2 linked regions of the Microbispora sp. ZYX-F-249 genome follow. The protein of the gene in region 1 interacts with the protein of each later gene in a pairwise test. Links are inferred from orthologs where the notes say so. Each region holds a gene or a part of one and is shown on either strand. Other genes may lie near its edges.

Region 1 (15,435 bases):
GCTCCCGGATAGGTGACGAACTCGTGCGCCACCCCGGCACTGCCGAGCGCCTCGCCGAACGCGCCCACCACTTCGGGGGAGATGCCCTCGTCGGCGCCGCCGAACAGCCCCAGGATCGGCCCGCGCAGCTCGCCGGCCATCTGCGTGGGGCCTGGGTTGCCGAACAGCACGTCCGGATAGCCGTACAGGCCGATCGTGCCGGCGAGCCCGAAGCCGGGCCGGGCCGCCATGAACGCGAGCCTGCCGCCGAAGCAGAAACCGAGCGAGACGACCTCCTCGCGCCCCTCGGCGCGCAGGTGTGCGGCGCCCGCGGCGATGTCGGCGAAGAGCCCGTCCTTGTGCGCCCGGCCCAGGTGCTCCATGAAGGGGAAGTCGTCTGGCCGGGTGCCGGTGCCGGCCGTACGCCCGAAGTAGTCGATGGCGAGAGCGGTGTGGCCCTGCTCCGCGAGCCGCTCGGTGAGACGCTCGTAGAACCCCGACAGCCCCCGGTTGTCCGGCAGGACGAGCACCGCCGGACCGGACGGGCGGCCGGGGCGGGACAGGAAGGCGGCGAACCTCGCCCCGTCGGCCGACGTGAGGACGACACGCCCGGACGTCACCGTCGTACGCGGAGAGCCGTGGACGGGGGGCATGGCATCGGGTTCGTAGCACACGGGCTGCATCCCTTTCGATCGCGTCAATGGATACACCCGTGAGGCTATAAGAATGTTTTCCCATCATATCATGGCAAAATAAATTTCCGATCTCGTGCAAATAACAAGCCCATCTCCCGAATATCGGGAGATGGGCCTGCCGATGCGTGGATCAGATCAGCGGACCGGGCGTGTCGCGCGGCGGCAGCGGGCCGGTGCCGGGGACGGGACCCGTGCCGGGAGCGGGCGGGATCGGGCCGGTGCCGGGCGGCGGCAGGGGCGTCTCGCGCGGATACTCGGGGTTCACCGTCCGGGGCGGCATCGGCTCGCCGATGTCATACCCCGTGCCGGACCCGCCGGTGCCCGTGCCGCCCTGCTGGTGCGGGCCGGGAACCTCACCGCGCCAGGCGCCGGTCTCGCTGCCGCGCGATTCGATGAACGTCTTGAAACGCTCCAGGTCGCCCTTGACCCGCATGCGGACGATCTGCAGGGCGTCCGCGGCCTTCTCCAGGAAGCCCTCGGGGTCGTACTCCATCTGCAGGGTGACGCGGGTGGTGTCGTCGTCGATCCGGTGGAAGGTGACGACGCCGGCCTGCCGCGGCGTGTCCACCGAGCGCCAGGCCACCCGCTCGTCGGGGTGCTGCTCGGTGATCTCCGCCTCGAACTCCCGCCGGACACCGGCGATCTCGACGACCCAGTCGGTGCGCGTGTCGCCGATCTGCTTGACCGACTCCACGCCCTCCATGAACTCCGGGAAGCTCTCGAACTGCGTCCACTGGTTGTACGCGGTGCGGATCGGGACATTCACGTCGATTGACTGCTCGATCGAGCTCATGCCTTCTCCTTCTCTCGTGGGTTTCTGCACTTACGCCTGCCCCGAGAGGGAGAGGTAAACCCGGGCGCGCGAGCTCAGCGGGAGGCCGACCTGCGGCGATCATCTCCCCGGCCCGCACCGCGCCGTCCGGCCGGACGGGTCAGGCGCGACCGCGCACGCCGCGCCTTGTCGGCCGACCCGCGCATCCGCCCCACCACGAGGTCGCGCACGCCCCGGGAGACATGGTCGTCGCGCCGCCCGCCGGGCGCGGACCCGGGCGTGACCACGGTCTCGTCTTCCAGCACGCGGTCGGCCGCGGCGTACCAGCCGGTGACCACCTGCACGGCGAGCGCGGCGAACAGCAGGCCGAACGGCAGCACCCACCCCCCGCTCACCTGGTGCAGCAGGCCGAACGTGATCGGCCCCGCACCCGCGATGAGATAACCGGCGCTCTGCCCGAAGGCCGACAGCGCGGCGGTGCCCGCCGCGGTGCGGGTCCGCATGGCCAGCATCGCCAGCGCGAGCGGGAACGTGCCCCCGCCGACGGCCACGAGGATCGACCACGCCCACAGTGCCTGCCCGGTGAGCAGGCCCGCGAAGCCCACCGCGTACAGGACGGCGAAGACGATCACCATCGGGCGCTGGCCGGACAGCCGGGTCGCCAGCGCGGGCACCGCCATGGAGACGGGGATGCCGAGCCCGGTGAACACGGCGAGGACCAGACCGGCCTGCCCGGCGGTGTAGCCGTTGTCCCGCAGCAGCAGCGGCAGCCAGCCGAACATCACGTACGCGATGAGCGACTGCGAGCCGAAATAACCGGCCACCGCCCAGGCGAGCCTGCTGCGCAGGAGGCCGTCGGCTCCGGCCTTCACGGAGGTGTCGCGCCGCTCCGGCTCACCGCGCCTGAGCGCGAGCCACGGAATCGCGGCGACGGCGGCGAGAACCGCCCACACCCCGAGTGCCACGTGCCAGTTGCCTCCCGCGGCCTGCTGCACGGGAACGGTCGCGGCGGCGGCGACCATCGTCCCGGCCGCGAGGGCCGTCGAGTAGACGGTGGTCATCGCGCCCGCCCGCCGCGGGAAGTGCCGCTTGATCAGCGCGGGGATGACGACGTTGCCGACCGCGCCGCCCGCCAGCGCGACCGTGCTGGCCGCCATGAACGGCACGGCCGAGTCGACGAGCGAGCGCACGGCCTGCCCTGCCGCGAGCAGGACGATCGCGGCCAGCAGCAGCCTGTGCTCCCCCATCCTGCGGGACATGGCCGGCGTCAGGGCGCCGAACAGGGCGAAACTCATCACCGGCAGCGTGGTGAGGAGCCCCGTCATCGCCCCCGACATGCCGAGGCCCGTGCTCACCTCGTCGAGAACGGTCCCCACGCTGGTCACCGCGGTGCGCAGGTTCAACGCGGCGAGAGCGATACCCCCGGCGATCAGCCAGGCCATCGATCCGCGCCGTGCTCCCCATGGTGATCTCCATGGTGCTCGCAGCACGCCCCTCCGCGTCTCGACGGCACTCATCGCCGCAACATCTCCCCTCATCCAGTCATCCTACGATTGGCAACATACCAAAGCCCCCATCGCTCTCATTTGTTCCCGGCTTCCCGCGGGCTTCCGCTGCTCTGCGAAAGGGCCGCTACGAGCGGCGGACGCCGCGCAGCAGCCAGAGCAGACCGACGACCGGCAGCACGAGCGGCACGAAGAGGTACCCGCTGCCGTACCCGGACCACACGGTCTCGTCCGGGAAGGCGGCGGGGTCGGCCAGGCTCAGCGTGCCGACGACCAGCACTCCGGCCAGCTCGACCAGGCAGGCGGCCACCGCCAGGCGCCGGGCGCCCCGGGCCAGCGCCACCGTGAGCACGATGTAGACCACCCCGGCGAACGCCGACAGCGCGTACGCCAGCGGCGCCTCGGCGAACCGCGTGGCGATCTGCACGGCGGCGCGGGACGTCGCGGCCAGCGCGAAGATCCCGTACACGGCCACGAGCACGCGCCCCGGCCCGGTGCCGGAAGGAGCGCTCATGCGCCCGCGTTCCAGATCTGCAGCAGCCGCCCGGTCATCACGGCCACGGTGAAGGCGGCCACGGCGATGACCCCCGGGCCCCAGCGCGTACGCTCCGCACGGCCCCACCACATGGCGGCGGGCGGGATCACCGCGGTGCCCGCCAGGTAGCCGATGAAGGTCGCCTTCTCTGCGACGTGGCCGAGCCCGGCGAGCGCGAGACCCGCCTGCGCGAGCACGGCCAGCTCAAGCAGTCCCAGCCCGGCCAGCAGCACCGGCCCCATCGGCCTGTCCCGTACGGCGGTGACGACAGCGGCCAGCGCCAGCAGCAGGGCTGCGCCGATCAGCCAGCCGGAGTAGGCGCCGTTCACGCCGCGCTCGGGGCGGGGATCGCAGACATGGCCAGTGACATGGCCAGTAGGGTATCGGCCCGCTCGCCCGCCCCGTCACGTGCACCTGGCGACTAGCGCTGCCGGGTCTCGGCGAGCAGCAGGTCGACCGCGTCCTCCGGCTTTCCCTCGACCGCGTACGCCCCCCGCTGGCGGGAGGCGGAGCTGCCCCGGCGCAGCGCGGCGTCGGCGAGCTCCGAGACGGTCTCCCAGTCGCCGAGGTCCTCCAGGGTCGGCCGCAGCTCCTCCAGCATCCGGGCGATGAGCCGCGGGGCCGGCTCCGGCCGGCTCGTCAACGGGGACAGCAGGTCGCCCTCCAGCCCGTCCCGCGCCGCCCGCCAGTTGGCCGCGCGCAGCAGCGCCAGACGCTGCTCGCCGGTCGGCGGCTCGCCCCGCTCCACGGCCTCCATCTCCCTCGTCATGAGGGCGCGGAAGAGCCCGGCGAGCAGCACCACGTCGTCGGCGAGCGGGCAGGAGTCGCAGATGCGCATCTCCACGGTCGGCACGTGGGCGCTGAGCCGCAGGTCGAAGTAGACCATGCCCCGATCCTCGATGACGCCTGAGGCCACCAGGTCCTCGGCCGTCCTGTCGTAGTCGGCCGCGTCCGCGAACGGGCCCAGGGGCCCGGCCGTCGGCCAGCGCTGCCAGGTCAGCGCCCGGCTGCTGGCGTACCCGCTGTCCTCGTCCATCCAGTACGGCGAGCTGGCGCTGAGCGCGAGCAGCGGGGGAAGCCACGCCTCGACGCGCTGGGCGGCGAGCACCGCCACGTCCCTGTCGTCGATCTCCACGTGCACCTGCGCCCCGCAGATGAGCTGCTCCTCGGCGAGGAACCGGTAGGACTCCGACAGGTAGCGGTAGCGCTCCCCGGGAGTGAACGTGTAGCCCTCGATGCCGGTGATCGGGGTCGTGCCGGAGGCGATGACGCCCACCCCCAGCGGCTCGCCGGCCGACACGAGCGCCTGGCGCAGCCGTACGATCTCGGCCCGTACGTCGGCCAGGTCTTCCATCGGGGTGCTGTTGGTCTCCACCACCGACCGCTGCAGTTCGGCCGCGAACCCCTCGTCCGGCAGCCTCTCCAGCATCGACTCCGCCAGCGGCGTCAGCCGCCGGGTCTCGAGATCGACGACAAGGAACTCCTCTTCAACGCCGACAGGCCGTCTCTTCGTCATGACCGATCACTACCCGCGTGGTGCGGAATAGGCCTGACCTGGCGTGTCCCGCACAGGGAAAGTCAGAGCGCACCGAACCTTTTCCGTGGATGATGACTCTTATCGGTGGGGGCCCGACATTTCCACTACGGGGAAGGAATCGACATGCCGGTCGACCTGTCCAACGGAAAACCGCTCGCATGGGATTCGGCGAAACTCGACGCCGACACCAAAGCGATGCTCGACAACCTGCAGCCGAACATTCTGCAGGGGCACGTACGGGAAAGCATGTCCCTGCTGCTGGTGCGCTTCGGCGACGGCCCGGACGGCAGGCGCTTCCTGCGCTCCCTCGTGCCGCTGATGAAATCGGCCAGGAAGCACCTGGAGGAGGTCCGCGACTTCAACCGCTCGAAGAAGCCCGGCACGCCGTACGTGGGCGTGGGAATCAGCAAGCTCGGTTATCTCAAACTGGGCGAATCCACCACGAAATTCACCGACAACGCGTTCAAGTCGGGCATGAAGCGGCGGAAGGACACGCTGAGCGACCCCGCGGTCGGCGCCTGGGAGAAGCACTACCAGGAGGAGATCCACGCGATCGTGCTGATCGGCGACGCCACGTCCGAGCCGGTCGCCGCCACCCGCACGCGGGTCCTCGCGCTGCTGCCGAAGAGCGCGAAGATCGTCGGAGAGGAGAAGGGCGAGGGCCTGCGCGACGCCCAGGGACGGGGCATCGAGCACTTCGGCTACGTGGACGGCCGCAGCCAGCCGCTGTTCCTCGCCGACCAGGTGGCCGCCGAGTCCGGCACCAACTGGAACCCGTTCTTCCCGCTGAGCCACGTGCTCGTCCCCGACCCCCTCGCTCCCCATCCGAGCCGGCACTTCGGCAGCTACCTCGTCCTGCGCAAGCTGGAGCAGAACGTCCGCGCGTTCCGCGAGGCCGAGGAGGCCCTCGCCGACGCGCTCGGCCTGAAGGGAGACGACCGGCCGCTCGCGGGCGCGATGCTGGTGGGCCGGTTCCGCAACGGCACCCCGCTGCGGCTGCACGGCAAGCCGAGTTCCGATGGACACCCGGTGCAGAACGACTTCAGCTACCGCGACGACCCCGGGGCGAAGTGCCCGGTGAGCGCGCACATCCGCAAGGCCAACCCGCGTGACTCGCGGGACGGCGGCCTGGAGCGCGCCCTCGGCGTCATGATGGCCCGGCGCGGTCAGACGTACGGCAGGCGCACCGACAGGCCGTGGGACGACGCGGGTCCGGAGACCAGGCCGACGGGCGGGGTGGGCCTGCTGTTCATGGCGTTCAACTCCAGCCTGCAGAACCAGTTCGAGTTCACCCAGCAGACCTGGGCCGACAACCCCGATTTCCCGGCCGGCGACACCGGCCACGACCCGGTGATCGGCCAGGGCAAGCGGGAGGTCAAGGTGCGCTACCCGAAGACGTGGGGCGGCACGAAACTCAGCGCGCCCCAGCGGCAGGTCCCCCAGACCGTGACGATGAAGGGCGGCGAGTACTTCTTCATGCCGTCCCTCGCCTATCTCAAGAGCCTCTGACCCCTCGTCAGGCTCGGGAGCGGCCGACGTAGACGTTGCGGGCGCGGTAGTAGGTGGCGGCGCTCGGCCCCGGCGAGCCGGACGAGCCCTCCATCTGCAGGTTGATGATCAGCCACATCGGCTTGCCGACGAAGCCACGGGCGTGGTGGACGGCCTTCCACTGGCCGTCGACGTAGTAGTGGATGTCCACGTCCGTGGCGCTCACCTTGGTGATCCACGCCCGGTAGGTGTGCCAGGAACCGGGCGACGAGACGCCCACGACCGTGCTGTCCACGTCGGACGAGGTCCGGAACGTGTTGAACCAGTTGCGGCCGTCGCCCTTGAACTCCAGGATGTCGCTCTCGGGCGGCCAGCTGTTCACCCCGGTGAGCCAGAACGCCGGCCAGGTCCCCCGGGACGACGGCGCCTGGAAGTCTCCCTTGACCTCCCAGTTGGGGAACTGGTCGTTCACCACGACCTGGTCCCGGGCGTGGATCGCGCCGGAGTGGTAGTGGATCGCCGGATGCGGGTCGGCGCTGCTCGTGCCCTCGTCCCAGGTGATCCGGGTGGCCGTCAGCGTCAGCACACCGCCGGACAGCGCGATGTGGTTGTGGTCGCTCGGCGAGCCGTACATCCGGGCGGAGCCGTTGTGGTCGGATCCCCACGGATACAGGTACTTCCACTCCGACTCGAGGGCGGCGTAGCCGGAGAACGAGCCGGTGTCGACGACCGTCTCCCACGCCGCCGCGCGCGCCGGGGCCGGAACCGTGATGGCCGAGCCCACCACGGCGGCCGCGAGGAGAAGAGCGCTGTGACGTCTCACGCTCGGAAGAGTCGGCCGGCGGCCGGAGGCGAGTCAACGCCCGCGGCGAGGCGCTGGGCGGGAGCGCAGGTCATCGGGAGACGGACGTGAAAGTTCCAGTCGTCGTGGGTGGAGCTATGGGGATTCGAACCCCAGACCCCTTCCATGCCATGGAAGTGCGCTACCAGCTGCGCTATAGCCCCTTGCCACCGCTCCGGGTGCTCCCGGCGCGGCGCTCGGAGAGCATATAGGGATGCCCGTCCGTTTACCTAATCGTCACCGGTCCCACCCGTATCAGGAGTCGGCGGTGGCGGCCGGGCTGTCGTCGCTGCTGATCGGCTCCGGCAGCGTGCCGGCGTTGTGCTCCAGCAGGCGCCAGCCGCGGCGGCCCTCCTCCAGGACCGACCACGAGCAGTTGCCCAGACCGCCGAGCGCGGACCACAGCTCCTGCGGCAGCCCGAGCAACCGGCAGATGCCGAGCCGCAGCGCGGCGCCGTGCGAGGCGACGACCAGCAGGCCGTTCTCGTCGAGGCGGGACGCCCAGCGCCCGATCGCACCGGCGACGCGGTCGGCGACATACGCCACGTCCTCGCCGCCCGGGGCCTCCCACGCCTCGTACTCGACCGGCCAGCCCGCCCTGATCTCGTCGCGGGTCAGGCCCTCCCACTCGCCGCCGCCGCGCTCGCGCAGGTCCTTGTCCACGGCGACGTCGAGTCCGGTGAGCCGGCCGAGGGCCGAGGCGGTGTCGTACGCGCGCCGCAGGTCGGAGGAGACCAGCATGGTGGGCCGCAGCGCCGCGAGCAGGGAGGCCGCCCGGGCCGCCTGCGCGATGCCGGTCTCGTCCAACGCGATGTCGGTGTGCCCCTGGAAGCGTTTCTCGACGTTCCACAGCGTCTGCCCGTGCCGAAGGCAGACGACGCGACGGCTCATCGCGCCGCCCCGATGATGGCGTTCGTCACCGGGCCGCTCCGTGCCCGCGCTGCTCGGCCACGCGCTTGACGCTCTCCGGCAGTTCGATGGACGGGCAGTCCTTCCACAGGCGCTCCAGCGCGTAGAAGTTGCGGTCCTCCTCGTGCTGCACGTGCACCACGATGTCGAGGTAGTCGAGCAGGACCCAGCGGCCCTCCCGCTCGCCCTCACGGCGTACGGGCTTGGCGTCGGCCTCGACGCGCAGGCGCTCCTCGATCTCGTCGACGACCGCGCGGACCTGGCGGTCGTTGGAGGCGGAGCAGAGGAGGAAGGCGTCGGTGATGACGAGCTGGTCGCTCACGTCGTAGGCGATGATGTCGTCGGCCAGCTTCTCGGCGGCGGCCTCGGCCGCCACCCGCACGAGCTGGATCGATCTCTCGGATGCTGTCACGATTCGGTTCTGTCCTCCGTTGACGGGCTCTTTACCAGGGTGCACAGTCCACGTGTCCCCTACAACCGGCTTTCCCGGCCACGACCCTACCGGCACACCCTGTCGATTCCGGTGTTATGCCCGGGATCAGGATTTCAACGTCCTCCGGAGCCCGTCGATTCCATCAGAGGAAAGGCCGCGACGGTGGCGCCGACCCGGATGGTGCCCGGCGTGTGCGGGGCCGCCGCACCGTCGTGCAGGTCGACGATCGCGGCGAGGATCCTGCGGCGGACGTCGTGCCACAGCTCGGGCTCGACCCACAGCTCCGCGTCGGCCGTCACCCCCTCCTCGCCCGCCCGCCGCCGCCCGGCCCGCTCGCGCAGCGACCGCGCCAGCGCCTCGGCGAGCAGCGGGAAATCGTCCCGCTGCTCGGTCAGCGGGGTGCCTCCCACCGCCCGGTAGCGGCGCTCCCGGCCGCCGCGCCGGACCCGTACGTCGGCGAGTTCGGCCAGCCCGGCGTCGTCCAGGCAGCGCAGGTGGTGGCTCGCGAGGGCGTGCGAGATGCCCAGCTCGCGGGAGAGCTCGGCCGCCGACATGGGCTCGCCCCACATGAGCGAGAGCATGCGCAGCCGCATCGGATGCGCGAGCGCCCTGAGCCTGGGATCCGACTCCGCCATGGCGGAAAGTAAACACCATCACAACCCCCAAGCATTGACTTGGGGGTTGCTTGAGGCGATCATCGATCGTCGTGAAAGCCGCTCTCGCCGACCGCAACGCCCGCCGTTACCTGAGCGCCGTCGTCGTCTCCGGTTTCGGCACCATGGCCATGTCCCTGGTCGCGGGCATCTGGGTGAAGTCGCTGACCGGGTCGGACAGCCTCGCCGGTCTCACCGCGTTCTGCTTCTGGGCGCCGACGGCGGCCGGGCCCGCGCTCGGCGCGCTGGCCGACGTCCTCGGCGCCCGGCCCGTGCTCATCTGGACCAACGTCGTGATGGGCGCGGTGCTGTGCCTGCTCTTCCTGGTCCGCTCCCCCGCGCAGGTCTGGCTGCTGTTCGCGGTGCTGGTGCTCTACGGCGTGAGCTTCGTCCTGCTCGACGCGGCCGAGGCGGCCGTCCTGCCCGCGGCCGTCCCGGAGGCGTTGCTGGCCGAGGTCAACGGCCTGCGCATGAGCGCGTCGGAGGGCACGCGTCTCGCCGCGCCCCTGCTCGGCGCCGGGTTGTTCACCGTCGCGGGCGGCGACGCGGTGGTCGCGCTCGACGCGGCCACCTTCGCGGCCTGCGCCTGGCTGCTCGCCTCACTGCGCCTGCCGCGCACGGCCGGATCTCGCGCCCCCGCGGCGCGCGGGTGGGCGGCCCGGACGGCGGACGGGGCGCGCTTCCTGTTCGGCGACCCGTTCCTGCGCCGCCTCGTGCTGTCCGGCGCGGTGCTGATGCTGGTCTCCGGCGTCAACGGCGCGGCCGTCTTCGCCGTGGTCGACCACGGCCTGCACCGGGAGCCGGGCTTCACCGGTGTGCTGTCCGCGATCCAGGGCGGCGGCACGGTCCTCGGCGGCCTGATCGCGGGGCCGGTGCTGCGCCGGGCCGGGGAGGCGCGGCTGTCCGCCGCCGGAGGGCTCCTCTTCGCCGTCTCCGTGGCACTGCGCGCCACCCCCTCGGAGCCCGTCGTGGCGGCGGCGAGCCTGCTGTCGGGGCTTGGCCTGCCCTGGGTGCTGGTCGCCGCCTTCACCGCCGTACAGCGGATCACACCCCGCGACCTGCTCGCCACGGTGTCCGCGACCGCCAACAGCCTGCTGTTCGTGCCGACGGCCGTGGGGATGGCCCTCGGCGCGGGACTCCTCGCCCTGACCTCCCACCGTCCGGTGCTGTACGCGGCGGCGCTCGCCGGCGCGCTCGCCGCGGCGTACGGCCTGCGGGACCGGCGACGGGCCGTCAGGACTCCGGATCGCGGTACAGGTGGCGCTTGTTGATGTACTGCACGATGCCGTCGGGGACCAGGTACCAGATGGGCTCCCCGGCGGCCACCCGGTCGCGGCACTCGGAGGAGGAGATCGCCAGGGCCGGGATCTCGACCAAACTGACCTTGCCCGCGGGCAGGCCGGGGTCCTGCAGCGTGTGACCGGGCCGCGTGCAGCCGACGAAGTGCGCGATGGTGAACAGCTCGTCGACGTCGCGCCAGCTGAGGATCTGCGCGAGCGCGTCGGCGCCGGTGATGAAGTACAGCTCCACCCCCGGGCCGTACACCGCGGCGATGTCCCGCAGCGTGTCGATCGTGTACGTCGGGCCGGGCCGGTCGATGTCCACCCGGCTGACCGAGAAGCGGGGATTCGAGGCGGTGGCGATGACCGTCATCAGGTAGCGGTCCTCGGTGGAGGACACGGTCTGCTCGGCCTTCTGCCAGGGCCGCCCGGTCGGGACGAACACCACCTCGTCGAGATCGAAGTGGTGGGCCACCTCGCTGGCCGCCACCAGGTGGCCGTGGTGGATCGGGTCGAAGGTCCCGCCCATCACGCCCAGTCTCCGGATCGCCGTCCCGTTTCGCATGCACGGACGATAACGCGCCTGCCGGACCACGCCCGAAACCGGCCCCTGCCCGGCCGGCCCGGGCTCCTCACGGCGTCCCGCGCGCGCCCGGCTTGTGAGACATAGCATGCGGGACATGACCACTCCCGATCGCAATCGCGTGCAGCTGACCGGCATCAGCTCACGAGCCTACGAACATCCCGCCGACCGTTCCGCCCTGGTCGCGATGCGTTCGCTGTCCGGGTTCGACGCGGTGCTCAAGCGCACGTCCGGCCTGTTCAGCGAGCGCCGGCTCCGCCTGATGTTCCTGGCCTCCGCGGTGCGCACCACCGACACCCAGTTCCGCGCCCTGCACGACATCGGCCGCGACAGCGCCTACATCCTCGACCTGCACAAGATCCCCGAGATCTACGTGCAGCAGGACCCGAAGGCGTACGCGATGGCGATCGGTTTCGACGAGCCGTTCATCATCGTCTCGACGGGGCTGCTCGACCTGATGGACGACGAGGAGCTGCGCTTCGTCATCGGCCACGAGACCTCGCACATCCTGTCGGGTCACGCCGTCTACGGCACGATGCTCGCGATCCTGACCCGCCTGGCCACGCGGGTCGCCTGGATCCCGCTCGGCTACATCGGCCTTCGGGTCATCGTCGCCGCCCTGGAGGAATGGCAGCGCAAGGCGGAGATGTCCGCCGACCGCGGCGGCCTGCTCGCCGGGCAGGACCCCGACGCCGCGCTGCGGGCGCTCATGAAGCTCGCCGGCGGCTCGCGCCTGCACGAGATGAACATCGAGGCGTTCCTCGACCAGGCCAGGGAGTACGACACCGCCGGCGACGTGCGGGACGGTCTGCTGAAGGTCCTCAACATGCTCGGCACCACCCACCCCTTCGCGGTGACCCGGGTCGCCGAGCTCGACCGGTGGCGTCGCAGCGGCGAGTACGAGCGCATCATCGCGGGCGACTACCCCCGGCGGGAGGACGACGCCAACGCCAAGATCACCGAAGAGATCAAGGCGGCGGCCAACTCCTACCGCGAGTCCTGGGCCCAGTCGCAGGACCCGTTCATCGGCGTGCTGCGCGACGTCGCCGAGGGCGCGGTCAACGCCGGCGAGCGTATCTTCAACCGCTTCGCCCGCCGCGAGAACTGACCCCGGGACGCGCCCGCGGGCTGCCCGCGGCCGTCAGAAAGAAGGCCGTCAGAAGAAGAAGGCCAGGGCGCGCACGGCCGCCGCGCAGAGCGCGACGAAGCCGCCCAGGACGGCGAGCGCGCGCAGGCCCTCCCGCCGCAGGCCGGGAATGGCCGCTCCCGCGCGCTCGATCTCCCGTCCGATGATCGCGCCGCTGACGACGCCGAACGCGACGCCGGCGATGGTGACGGGCACGGGCCGCGTCCACCACTCCGGCTCCAGCCGCGCCCCCGAGCCCGCCCACAGCGCCGCGAACGCCGCCGCGGCGGCGGGCAGCCCCGGCCACGCGGCGGCCGACAGCAGCGAGCCCGCGAGCGTGAGCGGGAACGCCAGCGCGCGCAGGAGTGCGCGGGCGCGGCCGGGCCTGCGGCCGCGCACCAGCCAGTGGCTGGTCCACACGGCCCTGGTCACCACGGCGAAGGCCGCCGTGATCGCGAAGGTCGCGAGCGGGTAGATCACCGACGCCACCACGCACGGGACGGCCAGCAGGGCGACCAGGACCAGGGCGGCGTTCCCGGTGGGGATGCCGAGCGCCCCCTCGGGCGCGTGGGTGTCCGCGCGGCCGCCGGCGGACCTGGCCTGTGCGCCCGTCCCGCCGCGCCCACGTGGACGCTCCGCGGCCTGGCCCTTTGCCGCCGGGTCCGCGGTCTGCCCCGTCGCCGTACGGGCGGGCGCCTCCGCGCGGACCCGCGCGACCGCCTCCGCCCCGACCCTGTCGGCGGCGCGATCGGCGCTCCTGTCGGCCCTGTCGGCCGCCCTGTCGGTGACACGGTCGGTGACGCGGTCGGTGACACGGTCGGCGGCGGACGTCTCGCTGACCCGGGCGAGCCGGGACAGGCGGTCGGCCAGCAGGGCCGCGGTGGGACGGCGGGCCGGGTCGCGGTGCAGCGCCGCCCGCACCAGCGGCAGCAGGGCCGCGGGGACCCCCACGAGATCGGCCTTGCCGTTGAGCACGGCGTACATCTGCGACTCCGCCGTGCCCCGCCCGAAGGTCGGCCGTCCGGTGGCGGCGAACGCCACGGTGGCGGCCCAGCCGTGGACGTCGGCGGGCTCCCCCACCGTCTCGTCCGAGAACACCTCGGGAGCGCAGTAGCCGGGCGTGCCGAGGAACGCGCCGGTCATCGTGACCCGCGTCGCGTCGAGCACCTGGGCGATGCCGAAGTCGATCAGCACCGGCCCGTCCTCGCCCAGCAGGACGTTGGCCGGCTTGACGTCGCGGTGCACGACCCCGGCCGCGTGGATGATCGCCAGCGCGGCCGCGAGGCCCTGCGCCAGCGCGATGAGCCGGGACTCCTGCAGCGGCCCGCGCCGCCGTACGGCGTCGAGGAGGTTCTCCCCCTCGATGTACTCCATCACGAGGTACGGCCGGTCGCCGGACAGGTCGGCGTCGAGCACCTGGGCGACGTACGGGCTCTCGACCCGGCGCAGCGCCCGGACCTCGCGTTCGAGTCGTAATCGGGCGTCCGGGTCGTGCTCGATGGGGTCGCGGAGCATCTTGACCGCGACGCTGTCGCCCCGGCGGCCGACGGCGAGGTACACCTCACCCATGCCACCCCGGCCCAGCCGCTCCTGCAGCGCGTAGGGGCCGACCCGACCAAGACGTCCAGCCATAGGAGCGCCAACCATAGCGGCCCGGGCGCCCGAATCGGCGGAGGCGCGCCGTCGAGGCCCCATACAAGCCGTTGCCAACCGGCTCACAAGCGCGCCCCGGCAGTCTGTCCACGACGACGACGGCCGGACCGCAGGGCCCGCGCTCCCCATCGGCGAGACGAAGACAGATGAACGATGACTGACTCCTCCGGCGCGATCACCGTCGTGATCGCCGACGATCACCCCCTGTACGTCGAGGGGATCCGGTCCGCCCTGCAGCAGGAAGCCGCGCACGCGGACGGCCTCTCCGTCGCCGCCACGGCCTGCGACGACCTCGACGCCCTCCGCCTGTGCGTACGGCTGTCGCCGCGGGTGCTGCTGGCCGACCTGGCCATGCTGGACGGGCTCGACTCCCTGCGCCGCCGCTGCCCGTCCGTACGGGTGCTCGCGCTGGGCGACGACGACGGGGAGGCGGGCTTCCTGGGCGCGCTGCGCGCCGGCGCGTACGGCTACCTGCTGAAGGACTCGCAGCCCGCGGAGATCGCGGCGGCGGTCCGGTCCGTGGCGCTCGGGCAGATGGTTTTCGGCGGCGGGCTGGCGCCCCGGCTCCTCGGCCGTCTCACCACGCCGCCGTCCCGCAGCCCGTTTCCCGGCCTCACCCAGAGGGAGCACGAGATCCTGGAGCGGCTGGCCGACGGCAGGTCCAACGCCGAGATCGCCCGCGAGCTGTGCCTGGCCACCAAGACCGTGCGCAACCACGTGAGCAACGTGCTGGCGAAGCTGGAGGCGCCGAGCCGGGTGGACGCCGCCCTGCGGGCCAGGGACGCGGGCCTCGGCTCGCGTCCCGTGCTCACGCGCGTCTGAGCGTCACCCGCGGATGTGCCCCTCGCCGGTGTAGATCCACTTCGTGGAGGTGAGCTCCGGCAGCCCCATCGGGCCGCGGGCGTGCAGCTTCTGGGTGGAGATGCCGATCTCCGCCCCGAAGCCGAACTCCCCGCCGTCGGTGAAGCGGGTCGAGGCGTTCACCGCGACCGCCGCCGAGTCCACGGTCGCCACGAACCTGCGGGCGGCCTGCTGGGAACGGGTCACGATGGCGTCGGTGTGGGCCGAGCCGTACGTGCGGATGTGCGCGACGGCGTCGTCCAGCGAGTCGACCACGGCGGCGGCGATGTCGAGGGAGAGGTACTCGGTGGTGAAGTCCTCCTCGGTGGCGGCCACGACGTCGGCGCCGTAGGCCCGCACCCGCTCGTCCCCGTGGACGGTGACGCCCGCGTCCTTCAGCGCCGTCAGCGCCTTGGGGACGAACTCGTCGGCGATGGCCGAGTGCACGAGGAGCGTCTCGGCCGCGTTGCACACCGAGGGCCGCTGCGCCTTGGCGTTCACCAGGATCTTGAGGGCGGTGTCGACGTCCGCGTCGGCGTCCACGTACACGTGGCAGTTGCCCACGCCGGTCTCGATGACCGGCACGGTCGACTCCTCGACCACGCT
Region 2 (15,522 bases), on another replicon or contig:
CAGCGAGGGACCCGCTGTGACAGGGGTCGGGCCCGTGGGCTCCGTCTGGCCTGACTGCCTCGCCGTCTGTGTCGTCGCCGTGCCGGATCCCGAGACGGTGCGATACCGCGTGCACCTCGACCTGGCCACCGCTTCCGCGGCTCATCAGGCGGAGTTGGTGGCGCGGCTGAAGGAGCTCGGTGCCACGCCCGCCGACGTGGGCCAGGGCGAGGTCCCGTGGACGGTGATGGCCGATCCGGAGGGCAACGTGTTCTGCGTGCTGGAGCCCCGGGAGGTCTACCGCGACACCGGGCCGATCGCCGCGGTCGTGGTCGCCTGCGCCGACCCGCGGGCCATGGCCCGGTTCTGGGCCGAGGCGGTGGACTGGACGCTGCACGAAATCACCGACGACTACGCGCGGCTGCGTTCGGCCGAGGGGGTCGGGCCGTACCTCGAGTTCGTCCGCACGACGCCCGGTGCGACGCCGGTGTGGACCCGCGTCCATCTCGACGTGCTGCCCCGCCCCGGCGACGATCAGGCGGCGGAGGCGGCCCGGCTGCGGGCCCTCGGCGCGACGCCCGCCGACGTCGGCCAGGGCGAGGTCTCGTGGATCGTCCTCGCCGACCCGGAGGGCAACGAGTTCTGCGTCCTCGCTCCGGCCTGACGCGGAGCGTCCGTGCCGCTCCTCCGCTGCTGACGCCGAGCGGGACGACCGGTGACGCGTCTCCGCCCTGGGCAGGTGCGGGCCCCGCGGTCTTTCGTACTCCGGATGACAAATTCGACAAGATCCGTTAATTTCGGCCTCCCGTCCCCACCGCCTCCGGAGTAATGACATGGTCACCGCCTTGCGCGCGACGATCGCGTTCGGCCTGCTGGCGGGCTTCTACGTGCTGGTAGCCGCCGTGTTCGGGGCCACGGTGCTCGTCGACGTCGCCGCCCTGCGGCACGTCACGGCGGGCTCCGTGAAGATCGCGATCGTGCTCACCCTGGCCGCCCTGGCGCTGCTGCGCGGACTCGTCCTGGTCAACCGCCGCGGACGTCAGGAGGAGCCGGGCGTCGCGGTCGGCCGCGGGGACGAGCCGGTGCTCTGGCAGACGGTCGAGGAGCTGGCGGCACGGGTGGGGACCCGCCCGCCGGACGAGATCCGGCTGGTCGCCGAGGTGAACGCGGCGGTGCGGGAGGACACGAGCTGGCTCGGGCTGCGGGCGGGCCGACGCGTCATGTACGTCGGTCTGCCCCTGCTGATGACGCTTTCGGTGGACGAGATGCGCGCGGTGCTGGGGCACGAGCTCGGCCACTACAGCGGTGCGCACACGCGGCTGGGCGCACCGGTGTATCGCGGCAGGATCGCCGTGCTGGCGGCGGTCGCCTCCCTGCGTAACCACGCCTTCGTCCAGAAGCTCTTCTCCTTGTACGCCAAGCTGTTCCTGCGGGTCTCCCAGGCCGTCTCCCGGCGGCAGGAGCTGGAGGCCGACCGGTTCGCGGCCGCCGTCGCGAGCCGTGAGGCGGCCGGGACCGCCCTGCGCAAGGTGCACGGCACGGCGGACGTCTGGAACCTGTTCATGGAGAGGTACGTCGGCCTGACCGGCATGGCGGGCAGCCGTCCGGCCGATCTGTTCGGCGGCTTCCACGCCCTCGCCGACGTGCATCGGGCGGAGATCGCCCAGGCGGACGGGGGCGGCGAGGATGCCGGGCCGTACGACTCCCACCCGAGCCTGCCGGAGCGGCTGGCCGCGCTCGCCGTCCTGCAGGACGTCCCGCACGCCCGCGATCCGCGTCCCGCGCTGGCGCTCCTGCGGGACCCCGCCGTCGCCGCGCGCGCTGTGGAGCACACCTTCTGGACCGAGGAGGCGCTCCGGCTGCGCCCGCTGCCCTGGGAGGAGATGGTGGCCCAGGGCATGTACGTGGGCGTCAACGACGAGGCGCTGAAGGACCTGTCGGCCGCCGGCCAGCGGATCGCCGGCGGGCCGGAGCCGTCCCTGGACGCCGCCCTGGAGGCGCTGGCCCGCGGCCAGGCCGCCGCCCTCCACGAGGAGCTCGTCCGCCTCGGGTGGCGGCCGTCGCCGGACCTGGTGGCCAAGGTCCTCGCCCGCGCCGTCGAGGGCGTGCTGATCGGCAGTGGCCGGGCCCGGTGGACGCTGTCGTGGACCGGCCCCGCCACCTTGCGCGACGCGACGGGCAAGGAGGTCGACGTCGAGGAGTACGCCGCCCGGGTCGCGGCCGATCCCGCCCATGTGCCGGGCCTGCGCCAGTGGTTCGCCCAGATGAACATCTCGCTGCGGCCGCGGACGCCCGTCACCTCCTGACGCCCGCCGCGAGCCGGACAGGTCGTCCGGCCGGTGGTCCGGAACCCGCATCTGAGCGACCACTGCTTCATCGCCTGGCTGCGCCGGCCCCTGTTCGGCGCGGCGAGGGCGTGACGGGCGTCGGGCCCGAGTCACCGGGGTGTGTGTTATTCACCGTGCGCTTGACGCGCGGCCTGCGCGGTGACGCGTTCGATGGCCTTGACGGCGACATCGGGCTGGTCGACGTAGATGTAGTGGCCGCTTTTCGCGGCCGTGGTCAGCTTGGCGTCGCTGGACAGCGCGAGCCACTTGCGCTGGCCCGCGGCCCACGCCTGCTCCAGACGCGGCCCGTACTTGGGGACGGCCGCGAGGTACGGCGTCCCGTGCTGGATCACCTCCACCGGGATGCTCCCGGCGGAACGGACCTTGCCGTCGGGGACGACGAGCTTCTCCGGGTTCTCGCCCTGGAACACCGCGAGGTTCTGCGCGCGCAACTCGGCCGCCGGGCCCGTGGCGGACTCGGGGATCGCCTTCGTCATGTCGTTCGCCATGGTGGGCGGGGTGGCGTCCATGAGGACCAGCCCCTTGACCCTGTCCTGGTGCTCGGGGGCGTACCTGGCGGCGATCAGCCCGCCCAGCGAGTGTCCGGCCAGGACGACCGGGTTGTCGCCGGCGACGCGGTCGAGCACCCCGGTGAGGATCTTGCCGGTGTCGTCGAAGCTCTGGGTGCCCTCCGGCTGGTCACTCGCGCCCGCGCCGAGCCGGTCGTAGGAACAGACCCGGTTCCGCTCGCTCAGCGTCTTCTGGATGCCGGCCAGCTTGTCCAGCCCATCGCCGGCCCCGTGCATCAGGATGACGACCGGCCCGCCCTTCTCCGGATCGCCCGAACAGGACACGTTCACCGACCGGCCCGCGACGTCGATCTTCTCGGTCCCGGAGATCGGGGTGGCGCCGGGCGTCCGTGAGGCGGAGGCCAAGGGGTCCCAGTTCTCCAGCGCGTCGCCGCCGCAGCCGGCGACCCCCGCGCCGAGCACGGTGCAGCACAGTGCCGCCACAAGAGATGTCCTGGTTCTGCGGAGCATGAGGTCCTCCAGTGAGGGAGTCGACGAGGAAGTGACGCGCACGGCGATGCGGCGGGGAAAGCGACGGAGCGCCGTGGCTGCGTCGTAACGCTACGGATCACGCGGTCCGAGATCGTCACCGCTCAGTGGACATTCGCCGGTAGCTCGCGCGGGGGACACACGTCATGTGCCGGGCGCTCGCTGCCCAGGTCTCCGGGGGAGTCGCCAGCAAGGAATCGTCCGCAGCGCTCCGGCCTTCGGCTTGAAGGCGTCACGCGACTGCTCGCTGCCGGACAGGGCAAGCCCCCCATATCGGTCAGCTCAGGTCCAGGGCGACGTCCAGGCGCAGGTACGCGTCGATCCAGGCCTGCTCGGCCGCCTCCTCGGAGTCGTGGGTCCGCCTCGCCGCGAAGGCCGTCACGGCCTGCGCCATTCTGTGCAGTCCGAGCATGGTCAACCGCTCCGCCGCGGCGGCGAGCCGGTCGTCGTAGCTCGGCGGCAGGTGGGACAGGCCGTGATGAGCGACTTCGGCGAGCAGATCCCGGGTGTCGATCAGGGCCGCGGTGAGGGGTTCGTGCCGGTCGTCCTCGGCGACCACGAGCCTGCTGCTCTCCCCGGCCGGCTGTAGGTCGGGAGCGATGACTCGGCCGCCTGCCGCCAGGCCGAGCGGTTCGACGACGAGGCCGCCCGCGGTCCGTCCGACCACCCCGCTGAGGTGACGCGGTTCGCCCTCCTCGCCCGCGAGCACGGCGGCCAGCGAGTCGAGGCGTCCGGGGGCGGCACCGGTGTGGGTCGCCCTGACGGTGGCGGTGTTGCCCGCCCGGTCGACGATGACGGCGTCGAGACGCTGGTCTCCGGGCGCGTAGGTGACGGCCTCCACCCCGGCGACGGCGACGACCCGGACGAGTTCCGCTTCCACCCGCGGGCGGACGTGCCGGAGGGGGAGGGCGTCGAGCTCACGGCCGAGGGCGGCGAAGTCGGTCACCACCAGAGACGGTGGCAGCTCACCCCACGCGCCCCGCGACGGGCTGATCGTCGTCTTGGAGATCCGTCCACCGGCCAGCCGCACCGTACGGCTGGCGCTGCGGACAGCGGACTCCGTGACCAGGGTGCCGGTGGCCAGCGCGGCCAGCGTGGACGTGCCGATCCGCCGCAGTGCCAGCGCCGCGCCGTCGTCGTCGCCGTCCCACTGACGGCGGAGTACCAGCACCATGGCACTGTCGCCGTGGACCAGGTAGACCTCGGCGATCCGCCGGCCGCCGACGCCACGGACGCGGCAGCCGAGGCTCTCCAGCCGGGCCCGGCGCAACGGCGTCTCGGCGGCCTCGGCGGTGCCGAGCACGCTGCCGCGCGGAGTGGCGTCCGGCCGCGTCACCGTCCGATGCCGGGCATGTAGTTCCGCGATGTGACTCGCGAGCAGCTCGGGACGGTAGTGGGCGCCACGGTCGCGGTAGGAGGTGAGCTGTTCGGCGAGGTCGCCGACGGCCAGCAGCGGCCAGCGCAGCCCGGCCGCGTCCAGGTGGCGCCGCACGTCGGCGATGGTGGCGTCGAGGCCCTCACCGAGATGCGCTGCGCCCTCGCGCAGAACCGTGCCGGCCAGACCCAGGGCCCGCTCCAGCCCGGATCCGGCGCCGGACTCGGCCCGGCCGCCGACGTCGACCCGCACTTCCGGGACGCCGGGGAACAGCGCGTCGGCGACCCGGAACGCCCACACCGCCAGGGCGATGACGTCGTCGCGGCTGCCGGCGACGGCGTCCGTGTGGACGAACCCGAGATCGCCGGGGACCAGGAAGCGCACCGTCGCGGTGGCCAGCTCCACCTGCGGCACCGGGTCGGCGGAGGTCGCCCGGCGGACCCGCGCGGTGAAGCCGGCTCTCTCCGTACGGCGGGCGGCGGCCATCAGCCGGGCACCGATCTTGTCGGTGAGTTCGTCGTCGGTCACCTGCCCCGGTGACCAGGGCAGGGGCGCCGGGGGAGCCTCGGCGGACAGGCGTTGATAGGCGAGGATCACCCCGATGACGTGCCGGCAGACGCCTGCGGCGCCGCAGGTGCAACGGGCCGCGTCGAGGCCGCCGGGAGGCAGGGTCGTGGCCGGGCCGTCGGAGAAGCTGCCGTGCACGGTGCCGTCGGGGTCGGTGCGGAGCTCCGGCGCGGCCTCCTTGCCGGCTCGTTTGACCAGGCCGCGATTGGTGAGCGCGGCGAGGGAGTCCGTCGTGAGCCCGAGCAGATCCGTCCTCATCGGCCCACGTGCTCCGCGACGAAGGACGCCAGTTCGCCGGGTGTCATCGCACCCACGTAGGCTCCGGCGTCGGCCAGGCGCTGCGCCAGCTCCCGGTCGTAGGCGGGATTGGCCTGCTCGTCGAGGGCGGCCAGGCCCAGCACCTTGCTGCCTTGCGCCACCAGGTCGCGTACGACCCGCACCAACCGGCGCGGATCACCGCCCTCGAAGAAGTCGGTGATCAGCACGACGATCGCTCGGCGCGGCTGGTCCACCAGGCCCGCGCCGTACGCCGCCGCGCGGGCGATGTCGGTGCCGCCGCCGAGCTGCACCTTCATCAGCAACTCCACCGGATCGTCGACGTCGGCGGTCAGGTCGACCACTTCGGTGTCGAAGGCGACCAGGTGGGTGCGCACACCGGGCAACCCCCACAGGCAGGCCGCGGTGACCGCCGCGTGGATCACCGAGCCGGCCATCGACCCGGACTGGTCGACGAGCAGAATCACCTGCCACCGCTCCAGGTGGCGGCGGGTGCGGGAGAAGAAGTACGGGGTCTCGATCACCACCTTGCCGGTCTCGGGCTGATAGCGGCCGAGGTTGGCGCGCAGGGTCCTGACCATGTCGAAGTTGCGGGCCAGCCGCATCCGGCCGGGCCTGCGCACCTTGGTGCCGGAGAACGCGCTGCGAACCTCGGTGGCGAGCTTGTCCATGAGCTGCCTCACCACCTGCTCCACGATCCGCCTGGCCAGCCGCAGCACCTGCGGGTTCATCAGGTGCTTGGTCCGCAGCACCGCCTTGAGCAGCGCGGGGTTGGGCTCGACGCGCGCCAGCACTTCCGGGTCGGTCACCACGTCATGGATCTCGTAGCGCTCGACGGCGTCACGGTGCAGGCGTTCGACGGTCTCCTTGGGAAACAGCCGTGCGATGTCGTCCAGCCAGTCGAAGGTGGTCAGCGTCGACTCACCCGTCCCGCCCTGCCGCACACCACGCCGGCGTAGCTCCTCGTCGCGGCCGTAGAGCCAGTCCATGGCCGCGTCACGGGCGGCGGCCTGTGTGCCGAGCCGTTGCCCGGCGAGGCAGGCGCTGCCCGCTTCGCCGAGCAGCAGGCGCCACCGTTCGAGGGTGGGGTCGGTCATGGTGTGATCAGTCCCTCCCGGCGCAGCGCCGCGTCGACCCGTTCGTCCAGTGCCCTGCCGGCGGCCACGAGCTCCGGCGCCGCGTCCAGCCGCGTCAGGTCCCATGCGGACGCACCCCCGGCGCGCCGTTCGACCAGACGGGTGGCGATGAGGTGCCGTTCGCGAGGGGGGAAGAAGCCGAACGCCTGGCGCAGCGCGGGCAGAGCCACCAGGAAGTCGTGATCGGTCAACTCTCCGACCAGCTCGTCGAGCAGCTCCAGCATGCCGCCGGTGTGCAGCACCTCCTCCCGCGCGAGCGCGAACAACCCGGCCAGCCAGTCCCCGGCCGACGCGGGGACGAACGCGCCGCGCACCGCCCGGGCCGGGTCCGCGGCGGCCGTGCCCCGCAGTGACCAGCCCAGGCCCAGCGACGCCCCCCGCAGGTCGGGCGGCGCGTCCTGACGGACGGCGATCCGGTCGGCGACGCCCAGCGCCGCCTGCGTGTCCAGTCCGAGCGACGGGCCGGCGTGCCGGAGCGCGTCGCGTACGGCGACCACGGCGCCGATGCGATGGAGGTCGGCCGGTGCCGGGCCGCCGCGCACATCTTCGGCCAGCCACAGCGCCCGGCGGGTGGCGGTCGCCACGACCATGCCCAGGGTGGTGCTGCCGCTGGTGCGGAACAGGTCGTCGTGGCGCCACATGGCCAGGGCGACGGTGAGGGTGCGGCCCAGCGATCCCAGGTCGGTCGCCGCGCCGACGGCCCGCGCGAGGTCGTCCAGCACCTGCCCGGTCAGCTCGCCGAGGCCGCACAGCGCCGTGTCGAACAGGACGTCGGCGAGCTGGTCCAGGCCGGCGCCGGGGATCCGTTCGGCGAGGGCGGCGGCCGCCGCCTCCTGCGGGTCGACGCCATAGCCACCGGCCTCGATCAGCGCGGGCAGCCGGTCGTCGGACTCGGTCAGCGTCCATCGTTCGACGAGCTCGGCGCCGTCCATCAGACGAGGTCCCGAGGTTCGGACCACGCCGGGGATCCGCAGCACCCGCAGCCGGTGCAGCAACCGGCTGCGCTCGCGGCCGGCCTCCTCGCCGAGGTCGAGCCGTTCCTCACCCGGGCCGCCCACCACCGGGAGAACCGCGTGGACCAGCGGTGGCAACGGAGTCGAGTGATGCAGGCGGCCCACCCGATCACCGCTGAGGGCCGCGATCATCTCCACGATCACGGGGTGGGTGCCGGCCCGCAGCGAGCCGCGGGTCGCCCAGGGCAGCGGGACCTCGATCGCCTCGTCGACCAGTGCGCCTGCCAGGCCGTCCAGCACGTCGACCCGGGCCGGAAGCGGATGACCGCGCATCAACGCGAGACCGTCCGCGGTGGCCCGGGCGGCGATCAGGTCCGCGGTGGACACCGGCTGACGCCGCTCCCGCAACCGGGCCGTCACCGCCTCGGTGAGCCTGCGGGCGGCGTCGGCGGGACCGGACTCCCACAGGTGCTGGTAGTAGCCGGGCGACGGCATGCCCGACTGGTAGCCGTCGAGGGCGTCCAGCCGCCGGAACGAGTAGGGCACCAGATAACTGGCGGCGACCGCGTCCACGGGCGGTTGTGGCACCTCCGGCCAGCTCCGGTCGCCCTGCTCCGCCAGCCGCATCAGCGCGGGGCGGTGGAATCCGCCCGTGACCACGACCACCGGCCCGTCGCCCGCGTCGGCGGCCGCCGCCCGGATCCACTGCGCCATGTACGCCTCGCGAGCCATGTCGTCGGAACCGGTCCGCGTGTCGCCGCGCACCAGGTCGAAATAGGCGGCCAGCCGTTCGGCCAGCCCGTCGGCCGGTTCGATCTCGAATAGGTGGTCCCACAGGGCGTCCACGTTGTCCACGGAGAAGGCGCGGCACAGCCGTCCGGTCACCTCGTTGTAGCGCGCCTCCGCGTCGGCGTACCGGTTGCGCACCTCGGCCAGCGCCGGATGCCAGGCGGGCAGGTCGATGAAGCGCAGCTCGGCGCCGACGTCACGGCCGGCGGTCAGCGCCGTCCACTCCGGGGAGTAGTCGCACAACGGTGTCCATGAGCCGTGCCGTCGTTCCGGATCCCGATAGCCGCTGTAGACCGCGATCGGCAGCTCATGGCCCAGCAGGAGCTCGTCCATCCTGTGGTTCATGTCCGCGGGGCCCTCCACCAGCACGTACGCGGGCCGTACGGACCGGATGGTGTCGGCGACCAGCCGGGCGCAGGCGGGGCTGTGGTGCCGCACGCCGAGGAACGTGACCGCCATGGTCAGCCCGGCAGCAGGTGACGGGCCTCGTACAAGGCCTTCCACTGGTCTCCGGGCCGCCTCTGCTCCAGATATCTGCGGAGTTTCGCCAGGTCTTCCGGGTTGTCCTTGGCCGCCGTGCCGGCGAGGCAGGAGACCACGTCGGCGGCGTCACCGGGCTCCCCGCGCAGGAACCACCCGCGCAGCCCGACGGCATGCGCGACCGAGACGGCCTCGGCGGTGCTCATCACTCCCGACAGCCGGTCGGTGGCGTCACCGCGCGCCGTCTGCCCCTCGCGCAGCTCCCGGAACGTGGTGACCAGGACCTCCAGCACGTCGCGCCGTGGCGGCGCGCCGACGCCCGACCGCTTCAGGAGAGCCGTGGCCTCCGCCTCCACCAGCAGCAGCTCGGTGTCGAAGTCGGCGATGGGGAAGACCGTCTCGAAGTTGAAGCGGCGCTTGAGCGCGGCGCTCATCTCGTTGACGCCGCGGTCGCGGGTGTTGGCGGTGGCGATGACGGTGAACCCCTCCCGGGCGAACACCATCGCCTCCGGGCCGGTCAGCTCCGGTATGGCGAGCACGCGGTCCGACAGCGGCGACAGCAGGCAGTCCTGCACCTCAAGGGGGCACCGGGTGATCTCCTCGAAGCGCACCACCTTGCCCTCGGCCATACCGCGCAGCAGCGGTGCGGCCACCAGCGACCGGGGGGACGGGCCCTCCGCGACCAGCAGCGCGTAGTTCCACGAATACTTGATCTGGTCTTCCGTGGTGGCCGCTCCGCCCTGGATGGTGAGCGTCGACGTTCCGCTCACCGCCGCGGCGAGCAGCTCCGACAGCAGCGACTTGGCCGTGCCCGGCTCGCCCACCAGCATCAGCCCGCGGTTGGTCGCGAGCGTCACCAGGGACCGGTCGATCAGCGAGGGGTCGCCCACGAACTTGCGGCTGATGCCGAGCTTCTCGTCCCCGAGGACGAAGCGCCGGGCGGCCCGCAGACTCAGCGCCCAGCCGGGCGGCCGGTCGTCGGTGTCACCGTCGCGCAGCCGGGCCAGCTCGTCGGCGTAGCGGATCTCGGCCGGGGGCCGCTGGACGTGCTCGTTCATCGGGTGATCTCCCGCAGGTCGCGCAGGATCTCGGAGACGGTGACCGGATCGAGGCCGTCGAGAGCGATTCCCTCCAGGGTCTGCTCGTCGGCGAAGTCGAGGTGGCCGATCGCGATGCCCGGGCTGATCCCGATCGTGATGATCTGGCCGCCCGGCACGTCCCGCTCTATCCAGAACTGGAGGCCGGCGTCCTGCGGGTAACCCCGCCGCCAGCCGCGCCGTTCCAGGCCGATGATTTTCACGGTGGGGATCTTGGCCGAGTGGATCTCGGCCAGCAACGTCTCGTCCGGGCCGTACGTCTCCCGGCCCAGTTGCGGGAACGGCTGCAGGATCTCGTAGTCGGCGAACACCTCCGCCCAGGCGGCCAGGTCCTCGCCCAGCTCCAGCGGGTGCGCCACCCCGACGACGGCGTCGTCGGGCAAGGTCAGCGTGTCGTCCTCGACGTCGGCGAAACTGCGGTCCTCGGCCACGCGCAGGGCGCCCACGAGCCGGCCCGAGGGGTCATAGAGCCCCCACACCAGCCGCCGCACGATGTGCCAGAGCAGCGGGTGGCCGACGAGCAGCCGCCTGAAGTCCGCACCGCTCCAGCGGCGCCGGTTCATCATGGCCTGCTCCAGCCGGTGGATGTTGTCCGCGGCCACGGCGCGCACGTCCTTCTTCAGCCCGGCGAACCGCTGGTAGGCGGCGGGCGCGAGGTCCGGATCGTCGTTCGCCCCCGGCTTGGGCAGGTTCTTGAGCCGCTTTCCCGCGGCGTCGGCCACGTAGGGCTTGAGCTGCTCGTCGAAGCCGACGACGAACCGCCTGCGGCCGTAGTCGAGGGTCAGGCTGCCCTCGGCGGACAGCCCGAAGTCCGGCACCAGGCGGTCGGCCAGTTCCTGCGGCGTCAGACCGAGATCCGCGGCGACCTCGTCCATCTTCTGCCTGGCCCGGTTCTTGAGCCCGCTGAACTTGACCTTCTCGGCGATGCCGTGCAGGTGCATCAACGCGACCTCGGAACCGATGCCGGCCAGCAGGTCCAGGCCCGCGACCGCACGGGCGTGCCCGCCCTCGCCGGGCCAGGCCCTGATCAACGGCGTCAGCCGCCGGACGGTCTCGTCGTCGCCGAGCAGGCCCAGCGCGTCCATCACCCAGCTCTCTTTGGACGGATAGCCGGCCGTCTGCCAGCGCTGGAACAGCGACCAGACGAAGTCCGCGAGGCTGCGGGCGTCGCAGGCCTCCTTGACCAGGGCGAGACCGGCGTACGGCTCACCGGGCCGGGAGATCGCCAGCATCGTCATCAGATGGCGGACCGACTCGGGCGGCAGCGCGCCCGCGTCGCCCCGCAGGTGGATCGGGGTCAGGATCGCGGCCTCCGCCCACTCGGGCAGCACGGGCATCTTGGCGGGCAGCGCGTCGAGCGGGTCGGCCGCGAGCAGGTCGGCGACCGCGGCCTCGGCGGCGGGGCCGTAACCCGCGGCGGCCTGCGCGACGGCGTCGCGGGCGCCCCCCGCGGCCAGCACCGCCAGCGCCTGCTCGGCCTGCCGCCGGGCCACCCCGGGCTTGCCCAGCGCCGGCGGGATCAGCGCCCTCGCGGCCGCCTCGGGGTGACGGGCCAGCCACGCCAGCGCGGTGGCGCGCACCGACTTAAGCCGCGCCAGCCACCCGGCCATCAGCACGGCGATCTCCGGGCCGGTGAACGGAAGCAGCGCCGGAGCGACCGACGCGGGGCCACGCCGGGCGCTGTCCAGCACCGCGGGCAGCGCTGCCAGCTCGAACCTGGCGACCACCCTCGGCATCCACTCGGAGGCCCCGTAAAGGTCGGCCGGGCGCCACCTCCCGATCAGCGGTGCGGCCAGTTCGTCGGGCCCGGCGACGAACAGGGCGATCTCGTCGTGCCACACGGCACCCCGGCCGTCGGCGATCCGGGCGGCGACCGCTTCCCAGCTCTCACGCCAGGGCCGGTTCCATGCTTCGTCACCCGGCCGGGCGGGACGCCACGTGTCGCGCTCGCCCGGCCTCCACACCACGGCCGGCTCATCGGTGCACACCAGGCCGGCCACGACGACCGGCCTGCGGGCCGTACGCCGACGGGTCCAGGGCGGGCTGACCAGCACCTCGGGCAGGGCCTCGGCCGGAGCGGTGGCGGCCGTCGCGGCGGTCGCGATCGCGTCGATCCGCCGGGCGGCGGCGTCGCCGACGGCCGCCCTCACCTCGGCCACCAGGTCGAGATGGGACAGCACGTGGGCGCGTAGCAGCAGGTCTGTGGTCTTGCCGTCGTGGGCGGCCAGCATCCGCATCGCCCGGCGCGGGAAGCGGGCCGCCGCGCGCAGGAGGGCCGGCTGGGTGTGCTTGTGCTCGATCCGGTCGAGGAGCGCCTGCATCGCCGCGTCGGTCGGCAGTTCGGCGAGCACGCCCAGCAGCCGCCGCTGACTGTCCGCGTCGTGGACGTCGTCGAACCACCCGGCCAGCACCGGCACGGCCGCGTTCCCCAGGCCGTCGACGACCGTGGCGAGCAGGGCGAGGGAGTCTGCGATCCAGTACGCCTGCGCGTGGGTCGCGATCAGCGTCGCGAGCTCCGGCGTGCTGATCGCGGTGATCAGGATGAAGGCGAGCCCCCGATTGAGGCGGCTCATCTCCGCGCAGTCGGCCGCGACCCACTCGGCCTCGGTCGGCACCAGGTAGGAAGCCGCCACTCGGTGGTGGAGCCCTCCCTCACGGCTTTGCGCCAGCGCCGCGACGACCTCGGCATACTCGGCGTCCGACGCGGTGGCGAGGACGGCGCGGACCCGCGTGGCGGGCTTCAGCCGATTCCAGTCGCGCCAGTGCGTGGGGGAATCGTGGTCGGCCAGCCGCTGGACCGGCCGCATGCCCGAGAAGAAATTGAAATGCAGCGAGGCCAGTTCGGTCGCGGCCACCGCCGCGAACGTCAGGCCGCGTTCGACCAGCCATGCTTCGGCGAACAGAGGGAGCGACATCTCCTCACTCGAAGGCCAGGACGCGCCCACGATCGCGGCGACCACCGCGGCGCCCAGCGGCGGGGCGTCGGGCTCCCCGGCCAGGTACGCCGTGCCTGCGGAGGCGATCTCCGGATCGGAACACTTCGTCAGCACGTCAATGAGCTGCTTGCGGTGCTCGTCCAGCAGCGCGGCGAGTTTTTCGGGTGCACGCGCGTCGGGCTTCTTCACGGTCACCTTCGCTCCGCCCCGCCGCGGATGAAGAGCGCGCAGCCACGCGGGCGGCATCGTCAGCCGGTCCTCGTCCGCGACGCTGTCGGTTCCCGCCGGGGAGGTCGCCGGCCGGGCGGTCACCGGCGCGGCGGCCGCGTCTTCCGTGTAGCCCTTGCGTAACTTCTCCGCCACCAGTTTGCCGGCCGCCGCCTCAGCGGCGGCAGCGGAGTCGAACGACTTCACCTGCGTCTGACCGGCCGTGCCCACCCGCCCATAGCGGATGTTCAGCTCCGTGCCGTCCTGGCGAACCTCCCAGAACTTCGCCGAACCGCCGCCGACATAGGTCAGCACCCGAGCCGCGCTCATGCCGATACCTCCACAAAGGTAGAGCTCCTCGTTGAGGCGACACGACGGAACGGTGCCATCTCGGATGCCTCATCCTCGTGATCGCCAGCGGCGAGTATTGCGCGGATGACTGACAAACAGGCTTCCAGCGCATCGGCCGGTGGGGATCCGCTTGATGGGGTGTCACAGAGAGGTGCTCGGGCCGGTCCGCGACCGGCACCACGGCGGGCCCCGGTCGCAGTCGAACAGGGCGCGGGCTCAGCCTGCGATGAGCTTCTTCAGCAGGTCGTAGGCCGTATTGACCGCCACTCCCTCCAGGAGTTTCGATCCGGCTGCGAGCAGATACGGTGTCAGAGAGAGCGCCGGCTCGGCGGAGGCGTACACCTCTCCTGGGGCCAGGGCGCGTAAGGCGGCCGGATCCGTGTCGTCCCGCCAATCGCTCAGCGTCTCGACCACCTCACCCAGGCTGTGACTGATATACCGGCTCTTGGAATCCAGCAGCCGAACGCCCTTGAGGGAGAGCCAGTCGTACTTCGTGGTGGAGCCGTTGAAATACACCATCACGCTTACCAAGTCGGCCGTGCCCGAGAAATGCCAGGGTGGTCGGGTCACGGGTGCGTGCGGCGATATCAGAGCCGCCTTGTGCTCGCTCTCCACATGCTCTCGTATCTCATTGAAGCCCCGGGCGTCGAACCTCCACCTGTTCAGGATCGGCACTGCTTCGTATCCTGCGACGTACAGGTCCCAGCGCAGTCCGGAACGGATGTCTATATATGCGTGGTTGCGTCGGAGGTCTCGGTAGACGATGGATTTGGGTTGTGTGAACAGGATGCTGACAAGGGCGGAGTCCGCTGCTGATTTCTTGAAGCGCGCGGTCACGAGTTCGTGGAGTTCGCCCCATCCGTCCACTTCGAACGGGCTGTACATGACGGCTTCGCGGGAAGCCAGGATCCGCCGGTTCAAGTCGATCAATGCGGCGGCGGTCCCCTGAACGACCTCGGAAGGGTTCTTCCGTACGAGCTGTGCGAACGATTCGTCTTGTAAGGCCTGTCCGAGCGCTTTCCGATAGTCGGGCTCGCGAAGCGGCGGGACGGCCAGTAGCTCGCCCTCGTCGAACTGCCGTTCCAGATGCTCTTCCACCAACCGCCGGCCCTCGGGAGAGGAAACGAATTCCTCGAATGCGGCGACGTGATCCGGATAGTTCTCGGGGCTGTACGGTCGGGTGAACATGCTCCTAGATTAAAAGGTTCACCGGGCGTGATGACAGGGAATGCTCCGGCGCGCCCGCCCGGTTCGTCGCCGCGCTCCCTGATTGCTGCCGGATGACGCGGACGTCGCTCCATAGCGGTCGTCACGGTGCCAAGGATGACTGGTCCCTCGCTTCTGTGAAATGGATCGTTCCATTTGCCGCCGATACGGACGTGTCGATTGGCTCGAATGGCCGCGGGTCCCTGCGGATCGTCCGCCAGGGTCTGGCACGTTCGGCCGATGGAGTGGAAATCCGCTGGTCAGATGCCTTACCGAAAGCATGGGGGTGCGGCGGGGGAAGCGCCCGTGGGCGCTTCCCGGTCGCTGGTACGATTTACGCCTTTCGGTAACTGTGATCATTACGGGGCAGAAGTGACGACGGGGCCCGATTATCAGCAGCAGTATCCGCCTCAACCGCCGCAGTGGCAGTCTCCACCTTCTTCTCAGCCGCAATGGGGGTACGGTCCTCCACCACCACAGCAGTGGCAGTCGCCTCCTCCACCCCCCGCCCCAAGACGCAAGACCGGGCTGTGGGTGACGCTCGGCATCGTGTCTCTCGTCCTCGTCGTCGCGGTGGGCGCGGGGGTGGGCCTGGTCCTGCGGGGCGGAGGCTCCGGTGGCGGCGCCGCGGGTGACGGCGTCACCGACCCGAACACGGTCGTCGTGAAGGACGAGGAGATCGCCGAGCTGGTCGAGGGGCACAGCAAGGCGCTGGCCTCGGGTGACGCGAAGGCGTTCACCTCGATCTTCGACCAGGAGAACACCGCTCTGGTCCGCGGTCAGGC

The links.
Region 2: the proteins of rsfS (region 1) and AAH991_RS34680 interact in binary tests that used the Escherichia coli proteins (3 or more experiments, as listed by UniProt). The link is inferred for Microbispora sp. ZYX-F-249 from one-to-one orthologs.

The regions. Positions count from the first base shown.
Region 1 is NZ_JBDJAW010000008.1:199,688-215,122, forward strand. The notes cover bases 6,972-9,883. They hold rsfS (ribosome silencing factor), read right to left. Parts: upstream 8,674-9,883; coding sequence 8,269-8,673; downstream 6,972-8,268. Other genes in these bases: AAH991_RS13065 (glycoside hydrolase family 16 protein), read right to left, coding at 6,972-7,334; AAH991_RS13075 (histidine phosphatase family protein), read right to left, coding at 7,608-8,243; AAH991_RS13085 (helix-turn-helix domain-containing protein), read right to left, coding at 8,808-9,329; AAH991_RS13090 (MFS transporter), read left to right, coding at 9,401-9,883. Outside these bases: AAH991_RS13030 (dienelactone hydrolase family protein), read right to left, coding at 1-653; AAH991_RS13035 (SRPBCC family protein), read right to left, coding at 805-1,467; AAH991_RS13040 (CynX/NimT family MFS transporter), read right to left, coding at 1,542-2,888; AAH991_RS13045 (hypothetical protein), read right to left, coding at 3,079-3,465; AAH991_RS13050 (hypothetical protein), read right to left, coding at 3,462-3,815; AAH991_RS13055 (carboxylate-amine ligase), read right to left, coding at 3,908-5,002; AAH991_RS13060 (Dyp-type peroxidase), read left to right, coding at 5,147-6,532; more of AAH991_RS13065, read right to left, coding at 6,540-6,971; more of AAH991_RS13090, read left to right, coding at 9,884-10,618; nadD (nicotinate-nucleotide adenylyltransferase), read right to left, coding at 10,581-11,192; AAH991_RS13100 (M48 family metallopeptidase), read left to right, coding at 11,299-12,318; AAH991_RS13105 (serine/threonine-protein kinase), read right to left, coding at 12,367-13,968; AAH991_RS13110 (LuxR C-terminal-related transcriptional regulator), read left to right, coding at 14,143-14,811; AAH991_RS13115 (glutamate-5-semialdehyde dehydrogenase), read right to left, coding at 14,815-15,435. UniProt on the Escherichia coli protein: Functions as a ribosomal silencing factor. Interacts with ribosomal protein uL14 (rplN), blocking formation of intersubunit bridge B8.
Region 2 is NZ_JBDJAW010000047.1:24,673-40,194, reverse strand. What follows is about bases 7,961-10,959. They hold AAH991_RS34680 (ATP-binding protein), read right to left. Parts: upstream 9,999-10,959; coding sequence 8,922-9,998; downstream 7,961-8,921. Other genes in these bases: AAH991_RS34675 (DUF4132 domain-containing protein), read right to left, coding at 9,995-10,959; AAH991_RS34685 (DUF5682 family protein), read right to left, coding at 7,961-8,919. In the rest of the region: AAH991_RS34710 (VOC family protein), read left to right, coding at 1-643; AAH991_RS34705 (M48 family metallopeptidase), read left to right, coding at 813-2,285; AAH991_RS34700 (alpha/beta fold hydrolase), read right to left, coding at 2,432-3,346; AAH991_RS34695 (YehQ family protein), read right to left, coding at 3,642-5,564; AAH991_RS34690 (VWA domain-containing protein), read right to left, coding at 5,561-6,679; more of AAH991_RS34685, read right to left, coding at 6,676-7,960; more of AAH991_RS34675, read right to left, coding at 10,960-13,510; AAH991_RS34670 (hypothetical protein), read right to left, coding at 13,748-14,719; AAH991_RS34665 (hypothetical protein), read left to right, coding at 15,287-15,522.